2 regions of the Bradyrhizobium sp. 147 genome follow, and region 2 is predicted to be linked to the other one. Evidence: predicted binding sites of a transcription regulator. Region 2 holds the regulator's gene; the other holds the start of a gene.
What was found. The regulator LexA, encoded in region 2, represses DNA repair genes until DNA is damaged. The targets are predictions, from matches to a motif close to TGTTCNNNNTGTGTTCNG.

Region 1 (6,081 bases), on a different contig from region 2:
CCGATGTGGTCTCGACATGGCGCAGGATCGCGAGCGAAATCACCTTGTCGCCTTCGCCAAGCGCAATACCGCGCACGCCCATCGAGGTGCGCCCGGTGAACACGCGCACGTCGGTAACGGGGAAGCGGATGCACTGGCCGCCGGCGGCGGTCAGCAGCACGTCGTCGTGCTCGGTGCAGATCTGCACGTCGACGATCGCCTCGTTGTCATCGAGCTTCATCGCGATGATGCCGGAGCGGCGGACATCGACAAAGTCGGACAGCTTGTTGCGCCGGACGTTGCCGCCTGTGGTGGCGAACATCACGTCGAGATTGCCCCAGGTCGATTCGTCCTCGGGCAGCGGCATGATGGTGGTGATGCGCTCGCCCTGCTCCAGCGGCAGGATGTTGATCAGCGCCTTGCCGCGCGCGTTCGGCGCGGCCATCGGCAGGCGCCAGACCTTTTCCTTGTAGACCTGGCCGCGTGAGGAGAAGAACAGCACTGGCGTGTGCGTGGAGGCGACGAACAGGCGGCTGACGAAATCCTCGTCACGGGTCTGCATGCCGGCACGGCCCTTGCCGCCGCGGCGCTGCGCCCGGTAGGCCGACAGCGGCACGCGCTTGACGTAGCCGGCGTGGGAGACGGTGACGACCATGTCCTCGCGCTGGATCAGGTCCTCGTCCTCGACCTCGCCTTCCTGCTCCATGATCACCGTGCGGCGCGGCGTGGCGAACTCGGCCTTCACCTCGGCGAGCTCGGTCCTGATGATGTCGAGGATGCGGGCGCGCGAGCGCAGGATCTCCAGATAGTCGCCGATCTCGCCGGCAAGTTTTGACAGCTCGTCGCCGATCTCGTCGCGGCCAAGCGCAGTGAGCCGCGCCAGACGCAATTCCAGAATGGCCTTGGCCTGATCCAGCGACAGGCGGATGGTGCCGTCCTCGTTGATGCGGTGGCGCGGATCGTCGATCAGCGTAATGATGTCCTCGACGTCGCGCGCCGGCCAGTCTCGCGTCATCAGGGTGTCGCGCGCAGCCGCCGGTGTGGGCGAGGTGCGGATCACCTTGATGATCTCGTCGATGTTGGCGACCGCGATGGCGAGGCCGACCTGCTCATGCGCGCGCTCGCGCGCCTTGCGCAACTTGTACTTGGTCCGGCGCGTGACGACCTGCTCCCGGAAGCCGACGAAGATCGTCAGCATGTCCTTCAGGTTCATCGTTTGCGGACGGCCGGAATCGAGCGCGACGGCGTTGACGCCGAAGCTGGTCTGGAGCGGCGTGAACTTGTAGAGCTGATTCAGCACCACGTCGGGCATGGCATCGCGCTTGAGCTCGACGACGACGCGGTAGCCATCGCGGTCGGACTCGTCGCGCAGGTCGGAGATGCCCTCGATCTTCTTTTCCTTGTAGAGCTCGGCGATGCGCTCGACCATCGTCGCCTTATTCACCTGATACGGGATCTCGGTGATGACGATCGCCTCGCGCTCCTTCCGGATCGTCTCGAAGGTGACCTTGCCACGCATCACGATGGAGCCGCGGCCGAGATGGTAGGCGCTGCGGATGCCCTGGCGGCCGAGAATGATGCCACCGGTCGGGAAGTCCGGGCCCGGGATGATGTTGTTGAGCTCGTCAATGGTCAGCGAAGGATTGTCGATCAACGCCAGGCAGGCGTCGATGACCTCGCCGAGATTGTGCGGCGGAATGTTGGTGGCCATGCCGACGGCGATGCCGCCGGCGCCGTTGACCAGCAGGTTCGGGAACCGTGCCGGCAGAACCACCGGTTCTTTGCTCGAGCCGTCGTAATTGTCCTGAAAGTCGACGGTCTCGTTGTCGATGTCGTCGAGCAGCTTCAGCGCGATCTTGGTTAGGCGCGACTCGGTGTAGCGCATCGCCGCCGGCGGATCGCCGTCGACCGAGCCGAAATTGCCCTGCCCGTCCACCAGCAATTCGCGCATCGAAAAAGGCTGCGCCATGCGCACCAGCGCGTCGTAGATCGCCTGGTCACCATGCGGATGGTATTGGCCCATGACGTCGCCGACGATACCGGCCGACTTCTTGTGCTTCTTGTCCGGCGTATAGCCTTCCTCGTTCATCGAGAACAGGATGCGGCGATGCACCGGCTTCAGGCCGTCGCGCGCGTCGGGCAGCGCGCGCGACACGATCACGCTCATGGCGTAATCGAGGTAGGACTTCTTCATCTCGTCGAGGATGGAGACGGGGCGAATGTCCGAGGGTTGCGCCGGCTGGTTGCCGGGCTTGTTTTCGTCGTCAGCCAAGGGGAAATCCGGTCAGGTTTATCTGGGAATCATATAGCGCATCGGGGCCGCGATAACTACCCTCGCGAAGGTCAGGGCAAGCGATTTTTCCGCCTATTTTTCCAACAACTTAAGCCCTTCCGAGCCCCGCTCCCGACAGGTGCGGAAGCGGCCTTCGGCAATGGCCTCCATCGCCTCAAGATCGCGCTGCGAGTGCCCTGTCAGAATATCTGTCATGGCGCAATCCGAGCTCACGTCAAACATGAAGCGGGCCCGGAAAATCCGAGCCCACCCCGCCGATGAACATGAATTGCTGACACGGCACACCAGGCGAGCCCAATCAGGCAATGCGCCTCGGCCGCGTGATCCGGGTTCTCAGAACGGGATATCGTCGTCCATGTCGCTGTTGCGGCCACCGCCAGCGGCAACGGGACGGCGCGGAGCGCTGCTTACGGGACCGGACGAGCCGAAGTCGCCGCTGGGTTCGTCGCCGAAGCTGCCGCCGCCTCCGCCGCCACCGCGACCGTCGAGCATCGTCAGGGTCGAGTTGAAGCCCTGGAGCACGACCTCGGTCGAGTACTTCTCGACGCCGCTCTGGTCGGTCCATTTGCGGGTCTGGAGCGCGCCCTCGATGTAGACCTTCGCGCCCTTCTTCAGGTACTGCTCGGCGACCTTGCACAGCCCTTCATTGAAGATCACGACGCGATGCCATTCGGTCTTTTCCTTGCGCTCGCCGGTGTTCTTGTCGCGCCAGGTCTCAGAGGTGGCGATGCTCAAATTGGCGATCGGTCGCCCGTCCTGGGTGCGGCGGATTTCGGGATCCTTGCCGAGATTTCCAACCAGAATGACCTTGTTGACGCTTCCCGCCATCGCCGCTCTCCACTCCAATGCCACTGAATTTCAAAGGCCGAGTCCGCCCTCTGCGTTCCTCCGCCGCCCGTTGAGGCGACCCTATACGCTTGCGGGCGCCGCTCAGCCCATCACCCCTCGGGTTATCCCCACATATAGCACCGCCACTGGCTTTGTTCCAGATTTGTTCTTTGTGACGATCGGGGCGGATATCGGGCCCTTCAAGCCGCGATGTTGGTGATGAAGGCAGCGGCTCGATGGAACTTTTTTGGGTTCCCGCGAACGGCAGAAACCGCTTAACATTCATCAAGTTGCGCTTGGCTCATTCGGTCAGCGAGTGTGGCATTTCGGAGACGGACTTTGCCGGTTTCGTAAGCTAGGGTTGCCTCGGAATTAGTTCATATGGGCGTCGCGCCTTAATTAGCCGCTTCGGGGAGTTTGAGAAGCGGTCGAAACTGGGGAGACTGCAATGAATAAGATTCTGTTTAGTGCAATCGGTGCAATGGCGCTGGGCCTCTCGGCTCCCGCAAGCGCGGCAGATCTCGCTGCGCGCCCATACACCAAGGCTCCGGCTCCCGCCGTTGCCGCGATCTACGATTGGAGCGGCTTCTACATCGGTATCAACGGCGGCGGTGGTTCGAGCCACAAGTGCTGGGATTTTGTGACGCCTGTTACCGGCACTCTGGTTGGCGAAGGCTGCCACAACGCAACGGGCGGCACGGTCGGTGGCCAGATTGGCTATCGCTGGCAGTCGACCAATTGGGTGTTCGGCTTCGAGGGCCAGGGCAACTGGGCTGACTTTTCCGGCGACAACGTGAGCACCCTATTCCCTGGCACCGCTTTGGTCACCGGTGATCGTAACCGCTCTCGCATCGACAGTTTTGGCCTGATCACTGGGCAGGTCGGCTATGCCTGGAACAATGTGCTGTTCTATGTGAAGGGCGGCGCCGCTGTGGTCGGGGACAAGTACGACGTCTATGCCGCCGCAGGCACCCCGGGCGCTGGCACGCTGCTGGCATCGGCACGTGAAACCCGCTGGGGTGGCACGGTGGGTGCCGGTCTGGAATTCGGATTCGCACCAAATTGGTCGGTCGGCGTCGAATACGACCACATTTTCCTCGGCCACCGCACGATCGGCTTTACCACGCCGGCGGGCGTTGTGTTCGGGAGCGACCGAATTGGCCAGGATGTCGACATCGGTCTCGTCCGGCTGAATTACCGCTTCGGCGGCCCGCTGGTCGCGAGGTACTGATCGCTCTGATTTCGTTCAAGGATTAAAGGCCGGCCTCGTGCCGGCCTTTTTCGTTTTATCCGAAGCAGACGGACGGATAAGTCAGTGATCAAGACGTTTTGTGGCTGTTGTGGCTTTTCGGAGACACAACTTGCGGCTTTAGCGGTGTAAGCACGGCATTAGTTGGGCCGTTGAGTCCGCTGCCTTCGGCATGGAAGGCGACAACAGAAACTGGGACTGGGATTAGTTGAAAATGAAAAAGGTTTTGTTGGCTTCGGCCTGTTTGTTCGCTCTCGCTGCTCCGGCTTCGGCCGCTGACCTCGCAGCACGCCCCTATACCAAGGCCCCGATCGCTCCGGCCGCCGTCTACAACTGGACCGGCTTCTACCTCGGCGTCGTCGGCGGCGGCGCTTGGGAAAACGCGTCCGATCCGCGGATGCAGGGTGGCTTCGTCGGCGGCACCGCCGGCTACAACTGGCAGACCGGCAACGTCGTGTTCGGTATCGAGGCGGATGGCGCCTGGGCTGACGTGAGCGCTTCGGCGACCGCACTTGGCATCACTGTCGCCTCCAAGACCGATGCGCTCGGCACCGTGCGCGGCCGAATCGGCTGGGCCGTTAACAACGTCCTGTTCTACGGCACCGGCGGCTACGCCTGGATCGACAACAAGATCACCGTCAGCGCCCTCGGCGTGAGCGTCTCCGACAGCAAGTGGCATTCCGGCTGGACCGTCGGTGCGGGCGTCGAAGCTTTCTTCGCTCCGCAGTGGTCGGTCAAGGGCGAGTACCTCTATCGTAGCCTCGGCAGCGAGAACTACTTCTCTAATCTTGGCGCTCCGCTGGCCTCCGGCACGATCAACTTCCACACCGTGCAGGTCGGCGTGAACTATCACTTCGGGGGCCCAGTGGTCGCCAAGTACTGAGCTGAATACTGATCGCCTACCGACGTCACATCGTCACGAAAGGCCGGCCTCGCGCCGGCCTTTTTGTTTTACGGCTCGATCCGCGCAGTTCCGCTCGCTCCTGCTGCTGCCAGATGCCGCCAGCGCACCAACAATCCGTTGACGATTCGCACGTGCCACTGGAAATCCGCTCGCGTTCTTCCTACGTTCGCTGACATACCCATCGGCGCCGATCCCGGTTCCGGGCGAAGCGCGCCTTTTACATTGGCGCGAGCGCGCGTCTTTGGGATTCCTTGAGGACCAGCGGGATGGACGAAGTGATCAAGGCCAAGCGCCAACAACAGAACGCGGGCTCAAGCCTGCGCGCGATTACGATCCGTGGCGCGCGCGAGCACAACCTCAAGAACATCGACGTCGAGATTCCCCGCGACAAGCTGGTGGTGTTCACGGGGCTGTCGGGCTCCGGCAAATCTTCACTCGCCTTCGACACCATCTACGCCGAAGGCCAGCGCCGCTACGTCGAATCGCTGTCGGCCTATGCGCGCCAATTCCTCGAGATGATGCAGAAGCCCGACGTCGATCAGATCGACGGGCTGTCGCCGGCGATCTCGATCGAGCAGAAGACGACCTCGAAGAATCCGCGCTCCACGGTCGGCACGGTCACTGAGATCTACGACTACATGCGCCTGCTCTGGGCGCGGGTCGGCGTGCCCTATTCGCCGGCCACCGGCTTGCCGATCGAGAGCCAGACCGTGTCGCAGATGGTCGACCGCGTGCTGGCGTTGCCGGAAGGCACGCGCCTCTATCTGCTCGCCCCGGTCGTGCGCGGCCGCAAGGGCGAGTACCGCAAAGAGCTGGCCGAATGGCTCA
Region 2 (6,081 bases):
GGCCGCCACATCCGCCCCGCGGGCGTCGACTTCTCCGAAGGCGACCTGCTCCTGCGCAAGGGAACCCGTCTCACCGAGCGCGATCTCGCACTCGCCGCCGCCATGAATCATCCGCAGCTTGCCGTCTGCCGCCGTCCGAAGGTCGCGATCCTCGCCACCGGCGACGAACTGGTAATGCCGGGAACCACGCCCGGTCGCGGCCAGATCGTCTATTCCAACGGCTACGCCCTGCACGCGCTCGCCCGCAGCGAGGGGGCCGATACCATCGACCTTGGCATTGTCGCCGATACGCTGGAGGCCACCACTGCCGGCATCCGCCGCGCCCGCGAGAGCGGCGCCGAGATCCTGGTCACGAGCGGCGGCGCGTCGGTCGGCGACCACGATCTGGTCCAGCAGGCGCTGAGGGACGAAGGCGTCGCGATGGCGTTCTGGAAGATCGCGATGCGCCCGGGCAAGCCGATGATGCATGGGCGGCTCGGCGCGATGCGCGTGATCGGCCTGCCGGGTAATCCCGTGTCATCCTACGTGTGCGCCTTCCTGTTCCTGGTGCCGCTGATTCGCGCCTTGTCGGGACGATCCGTGATTCATCACCGACAAGAGCGCGCCGTGCTCGGCCGCGATGTGGACGCAAACGATATGCGCGCGGACTATCTGCGCGCACATCTGGAGACGCGCGACGACGGCACGCTGGTGGCCCTTCCCGTCGATCACCAGGATTCCTCGCTGCTTGCGAATCTCGCTGCAGCACAGGCACTTCTCGTCCGCGCACCGTTCGCTCCGAAGGCAGAGGCCGGCTCGCCTTGCGAGGTGCTGCGCCTGCCCGTCTGAACGCATCCACTACACGCGTTCCGCGAACTTTGCCGCGTTCACGGTAAATTAAGCAGTTGCGGAACACATATGGAACATATAGTGTCCGTTCATGATTTGTTTCGAGCATGTAGCGGTCTACCGCTCCAATTCAGCGTCTCGGAATCGAACGACATCAACCGGGGGACTTTGGTCGAGATGTTAACGCGCAAACAATACGAGCTTCTGCGGTTCATCAGCGAACGTCTGAAGGAAAGCGGCGTGCCGCCCTCCTTCGATGAGATGAAGGATGCGCTCGACCTGCGCTCGAAATCGGGCATCCATCGCCTGATCACTGCGCTCGAGGAGCGCGGCTTCATCCGCCGCCTGCCCAACCGCGCCCGCGCCATCGAGGTGATCAAGCTGCCCGAGCTCCAGGCCGCCGCCGGCAGCCGCCGCGGCTTCACGCCGAGCGTCATCGAGGGCAATCTCGGCAAGGTGCGCGCGAGCTCCAGTTCTTCCGCAGACGAGGGCGAGCGTCCCGTTGCGGTGCCCGTGATGGGTCGCATCGCGGCCGGCACGCCGATCGAAGCGTTGCAGACCCGCAGTCACACCATCAGCGTGCCGCCCGACATGCTCGGCTCAGGCGAGCACTACGCACTCGAAGTGCGCGGCGATTCGATGGTCGAAGCTGGCATTCTCGATGGCGACATGGCGCTGATCCAGCGTAACGAGAGCGCCGATACCGGCGACATCGTGGTGGCCCTGATCGACGACGAGGAAGCGACGCTCAAGCGCTTCCGCCGCCGGGGGGCGTCGATCGCGCTCGAGCCCGCCAATGCCGCCTATGAGGTGCGCATCCTGCCGCCGAACCGGGTGAAGATTCAGGGCAAGCTGATCGGGCTGTACCGCAAGTACTGAGACGAGCTAGCGGTCATTCGATACCAATGATTCCGATTGGAGCGGACGACGGTCCGCTCCAGCTGGATAGTCTTTTGGTCTTGCGCAGATTATCCGGCCCCTCTCTCCGGCGCTCCATCCTCGGCATGCGGCCCCAAGCACTCATCGCTTGTGAAGAGATCTTAGGAGATTACGATGTGCAGGATCGCCTTAAGCGCCTTCGCAGCGTGCTGATCGCTTGATCGGCCGCGCAAGCATTCGCAACTCGATTGCAGCACCACGCACGCAAGTCAGCGCACGCAGGGAGCGAGCATTTCCGCAACGCCCGAACTGCCATCGACCGACAGCCACGGCGAAGCTGGCCACATTCCCCTGGTCGGCGCCCGTAGGCCACGGGCGCTCGCATCCGCCGAATGCACTGAAGCGAGCTTTGTTCCTATGGCTTCGGGAAAGATAATGTGATCGCGTCCGGCAACGCCAGCCGCAGATTTGCCTACAACGGAGCAGAGCGTTACGTGCTTCCACTCTGATAGAGGCTTGCGCCTCCGAAGGAGGCGCGGGTTGCTATCTTCGAATGAGGAGCACCCGATGTGTGACTACAGCCTGCATGCCGTTGCATCTCGCCCCGCCGAAGTCGGCGAGACGATCGTGTCGACAACGTTCCGCGGCACCTCAACGCGCGGCTTTGCTTCCGCGGCCGATCCGACCGTGGCCGTCTGCCTGCTGCCGGGAACGGAGCTCGCCTTCGCCGACAACGTCCGTTACGATAATCGCTGGATCTGGACGCGCACCATCAACTCCCGCGTCGGCAAGTTCGGCAAGATCGATCCGCACATACCCGACCGCCATCATGACGCGATCGAATTCCCCGACGGCAAATACGTGCTGGTGACGCAGCTCGTCGAAGGCCAGCGCGCAACCGTGCTGCAATTGCCGGTGACGCAGCCGGTCAGCGAGCGCGAGCACAAGCCGCAGATCGTCGCCGATAGCCGGTCGACGATCACGCGCTTGCCGATTGGCTGAGCCGCCCCGCCCGCGGGGTCGGGCCAGGATTGAAATTGCCATCGCCGGCCGAGGCCGGCGAGATGGTAAGATTTAATGCTGCGGAACGTCCGGTCGGACCCGGACCTACTCTTCGCGTTTGTTTTTAATCGTCCGGCGCCTAATCGTCGACCTGCAGGTCGGTCTCCGCCGGCGTTGCATCCGGTTGCGGGCCGCGGCCGTCCTCGGCACAAGGCTGCCGTCGAAATCACCCTCGCCGGCGCCGGCCGGCAGCCAGGGACGGCTTGTGCCTCTTGCTCTCACCGCCTGAATCGCAAAGCCGTCACCACGCTGCGTCAATGCCAGCGCGCCTTGGCTGGCGAGACGTTGCCGGTCGACCACCATCGCCGCGCAATCGGGCGGCGCGGGGCGCGTCGTGACCACCAGCGCGGCACGACTGCAATCCTCAGCCAGCGCATCGATGCGCAGGGAAAGCGCGACCAGCCGACCGTCGGCAAGCGGCGTCACACAGCCGGACTCATCGCACGACACGCCGTCAGCCAGCGAGCTACTCCCGGCATCGCGCGGATCGGCGTCGGCAGCTAACCACTGTTTGAGCAGAAAGCCATCCTTGCTCGCCCGGATCACATGCAACTGCCCGTCCCTGCCCCGCACCGCGACGCTGGCGCCGTCCCCGGCAATCAGGATATCGGGCTGCCGCACCGACAGCCCCCACGCGATGGAAGCCAGCAGCACCAAGGCACCGGACCAGCGCAAGGGCGTGCGCAACAGACCCATCACGATGATCCCGAGGCTTGCCGCGATCAACGGCGCGGTGCCGAACGCAGGGATCCGGCCGACTGCACCGGGCAGCGCCGCAACCCAGCGCGACACCGCGACCATCCAGTCGATGCCGATCCCCATCAGCCACCAGAACACACCGTCAAGCCCAAAGGGAGCCGCGAGCAGGCCGAACAGGCCCGCCGGCATCACCAGTGCCGAGACCACCGGCATCGCGCCGAGATTGGCGAGCACGCCGAACGGCGTGACGCGATGGAAGTGGAAGGCGGCATAGGGCGTGGTCGCAAGTCCTGCGATCAGCGAGGCCAGGAATAGCATCGCGATCTCGCGGCCGCCCCAAAGCGCGATGCGCGCCGTCGCGGAATGATCGGGCGAGGCAAACAGGTTCGGCATGCCGATCTGCACCAGCGCCACGAGCCCGAGCGTTGCGGCGAACGACATTTGAAAGCTCGGATGCACCAGCGCTTCCGGCGCGACCGCGAGCACGATCAGTGCCGCCACCGCCAACGTGCGGAAGGTGATGGCGCGGCGATCGACCATGACCGCGATCAGCACCACTGCCGTCATGAAGAACGAGCGTTGCGTGGCGACCTCCGCGCCTGACAGCAGCAGGTAGAACGCAGCCGTCACCAGCGCGGCGGCCGCTGACCATTTCTTGATAGCGAAGCCCGCCGCCAGCCCCGGGATCAAGGCCAGCAGGGCGCGCACCGCGAAGAACACGACACCGGCGACGACCGCCATGTGATAGCCGGAGATCGACAGCACATGGCCCAAGCCCCGAGATGAACATGGCGTCGTTGACGGGCGTGGTGATGGCATCGCGCCGCCCGGTGAGCAGCGCGGTCGCGATCGCACGGTTGTCGCCCTCGAGCGTCGCACGGATGCGTGCATCGATCGCATCACGCAAGCCCTGCATGAAGGCTGCGTAGCGCAGCCGCAAGCCGCCGGTCTCCGGCGGGGCTGCCACCGTAATCGCGCCCATTGCAAAACCAGAGGCGCCGATGCCTTGAAAGAACATGTCGCGGGAGAAATCGTAGCTGCCCGGGCGCACGGGAGAGATCGGCGGCATCAAGCGCGCCTTCAGCTGCACGAAACTGCCGACCTGCGGTGCCATCCCCTTGCGCACCGAGAGGCGGACGCGCTCGAGCCTGACGTCGCTGCGCTGCGCCTCCGTGGCGGTGACGCGCAGCACGAAGCGATCCGTGCGCTCGCGGATGTCGCGGGTCTCGACGTAGCCCGACAGCAATACCGAATAGAGTGGCTTGGCCAGCACCGTATGGGCAATGCGCGCCGTCTTCCAGGTCGCCATGGCAAAGCCAGCCGCGACCGCCGCGATCATGATCGCGGGCGCGAACAGCCGACTCCGCCGCAACAGGACGGCGCCGAGCATGAGCGCGATGGCGGTCGCGGCAACGACCCACAGCACCGGCTCCTGATCGGCAGCGAAATAGAGCGCGATGCCGCCTGAAGGCGACCGGCACCCACGGCAGCAGCCGGCCGGCGCCGGCCTCGGCACGCACCCATTCGCGCGCCGTCTCGACGATCGCGGGCCAGACGCCAAAGCCCGCCGGCGCAAAGCCGCCAGCGGGCGCGGCGCGGCCAACCGGCCACGTTCCGGCAACTCCCTGGGAGCGCACTGGCCGGCCAAGCTCCGCCATTTCCTGCACCTTACGATACGCCATAGGTGCAGAGGCTACCGGAACGTGCGGCTGTGCGAATAGCGGTACGGATCAGGAACGAACTTGGACGCCCCTACTTTTCCTCTTCCATGGTCACGGCGACCGAGGCCTTGGCCGAGAGGCGGACCTTGTTGCCTTCGACGTCGGCAACGAGACCCTTATCGATGAAATGATGGTGGCCCTTGTGGCGGCCCTCGCCGCTGTCCTTCTTGGTCAGCTTGATGCGGTTGCCCTCAACGCGATCGACGGTGCCGATATGGACGCCATCGGCGCCGATGATTTCCATATGTTCTGCGATGTTCTGCATGGATGGACCCTCGTTTGGATTCACCCCAACGTCAGAGGCGCGCGTTCGTTTCCCACGCGAAAATGACGATGCCGTGTGCCGCCCGCTCGTCAGATCAGCGGTTCCTTTGACGAGGCATGGTGGTTGACGATCTTCCACGCGCCGTCCTCGCGGATGAGGACCCAGCTCATCTTGACGACGAGATCAGGACGCTCGCCGGCGAGATCGAACGAGACGGTTGCCGCCATGTTGATCAGGTCAGGACCTGCCTGCGCGGCATGCACCTCGGAAAACATCGCACTCGGCTTGCGCCATCGCGGCAGGCCGTTGAAATAGTCCGCAACGCCGTCCCTGCCCCGGTAGAGTTTCGGGTTGGAGCCGAAGAAGAACGCGTTGCTCGCATAGAGCGAGGACAGCGCGGCTGCATCAAGCGTCGCGAAGCCGGCGCACCATTTCGCGATGATGGCGGAAACGATGGCGTCGGTTTCGTTGCTCATGGGTGCCTCAACCTTTCGCGACTTCCTTTGCAAACGTGTCGCGCAGACCGATGGTGCGCGAAAACACCGGCTTGCCCGGCGTCGAGTCCTTGTCGCGCACGAAATAGCCCTGGCGCTCGAACTGCATCGGCTCGGTCGAATTGCTCTCCGC

Region 1: a site for LexA is predicted at 3,254-3,271, ahead of IVA87_RS28865 (single-stranded DNA-binding protein). Genes of this name have one in related genera too.

What each region holds. Positions count from the first base shown of each region.
Region 1 covers NZ_JADPKL010000117.1:95,648-101,728, forward strand. Annotated here, with positions in the region: gene gyrA (DNA gyrase subunit A) at 1-2,251, opposite strand, end outside; gene IVA87_RS35190 (hypothetical protein) at 2,345-2,467, opposite strand; gene IVA87_RS28865 (single-stranded DNA-binding protein) at 2,606-3,100, opposite strand; gene IVA87_RS28870 (outer membrane beta-barrel protein) at 3,549-4,331, shown strand; gene IVA87_RS28875 (outer membrane protein) at 4,564-5,232, shown strand; gene uvrA (excinuclease ABC subunit UvrA) at 5,520-6,081, shown strand, end outside.
Region 2 covers NZ_JADPKL010000099.1:35,290-41,370, reverse strand. Annotated here, with positions in the region: gene glp (gephyrin-like molybdotransferase Glp) at 1-828, shown strand, start outside; gene lexA (transcriptional repressor LexA) at 1,006-1,707, shown strand; gene IVA87_RS25990 (hypothetical protein) at 2,275-2,709, shown strand; partial or broken gene IVA87_RS25985 (ComEC/Rec2 family competence protein) at 2,849-5,126, opposite strand; gene IVA87_RS25980 (DUF2171 domain-containing protein) at 5,221-5,454, opposite strand; gene IVA87_RS25975 (SgcJ/EcaC family oxidoreductase) at 5,544-5,930, opposite strand; gene IVA87_RS25970 (glutamine--tRNA ligase/YqeY domain fusion protein) at 5,938-6,081, opposite strand, start outside.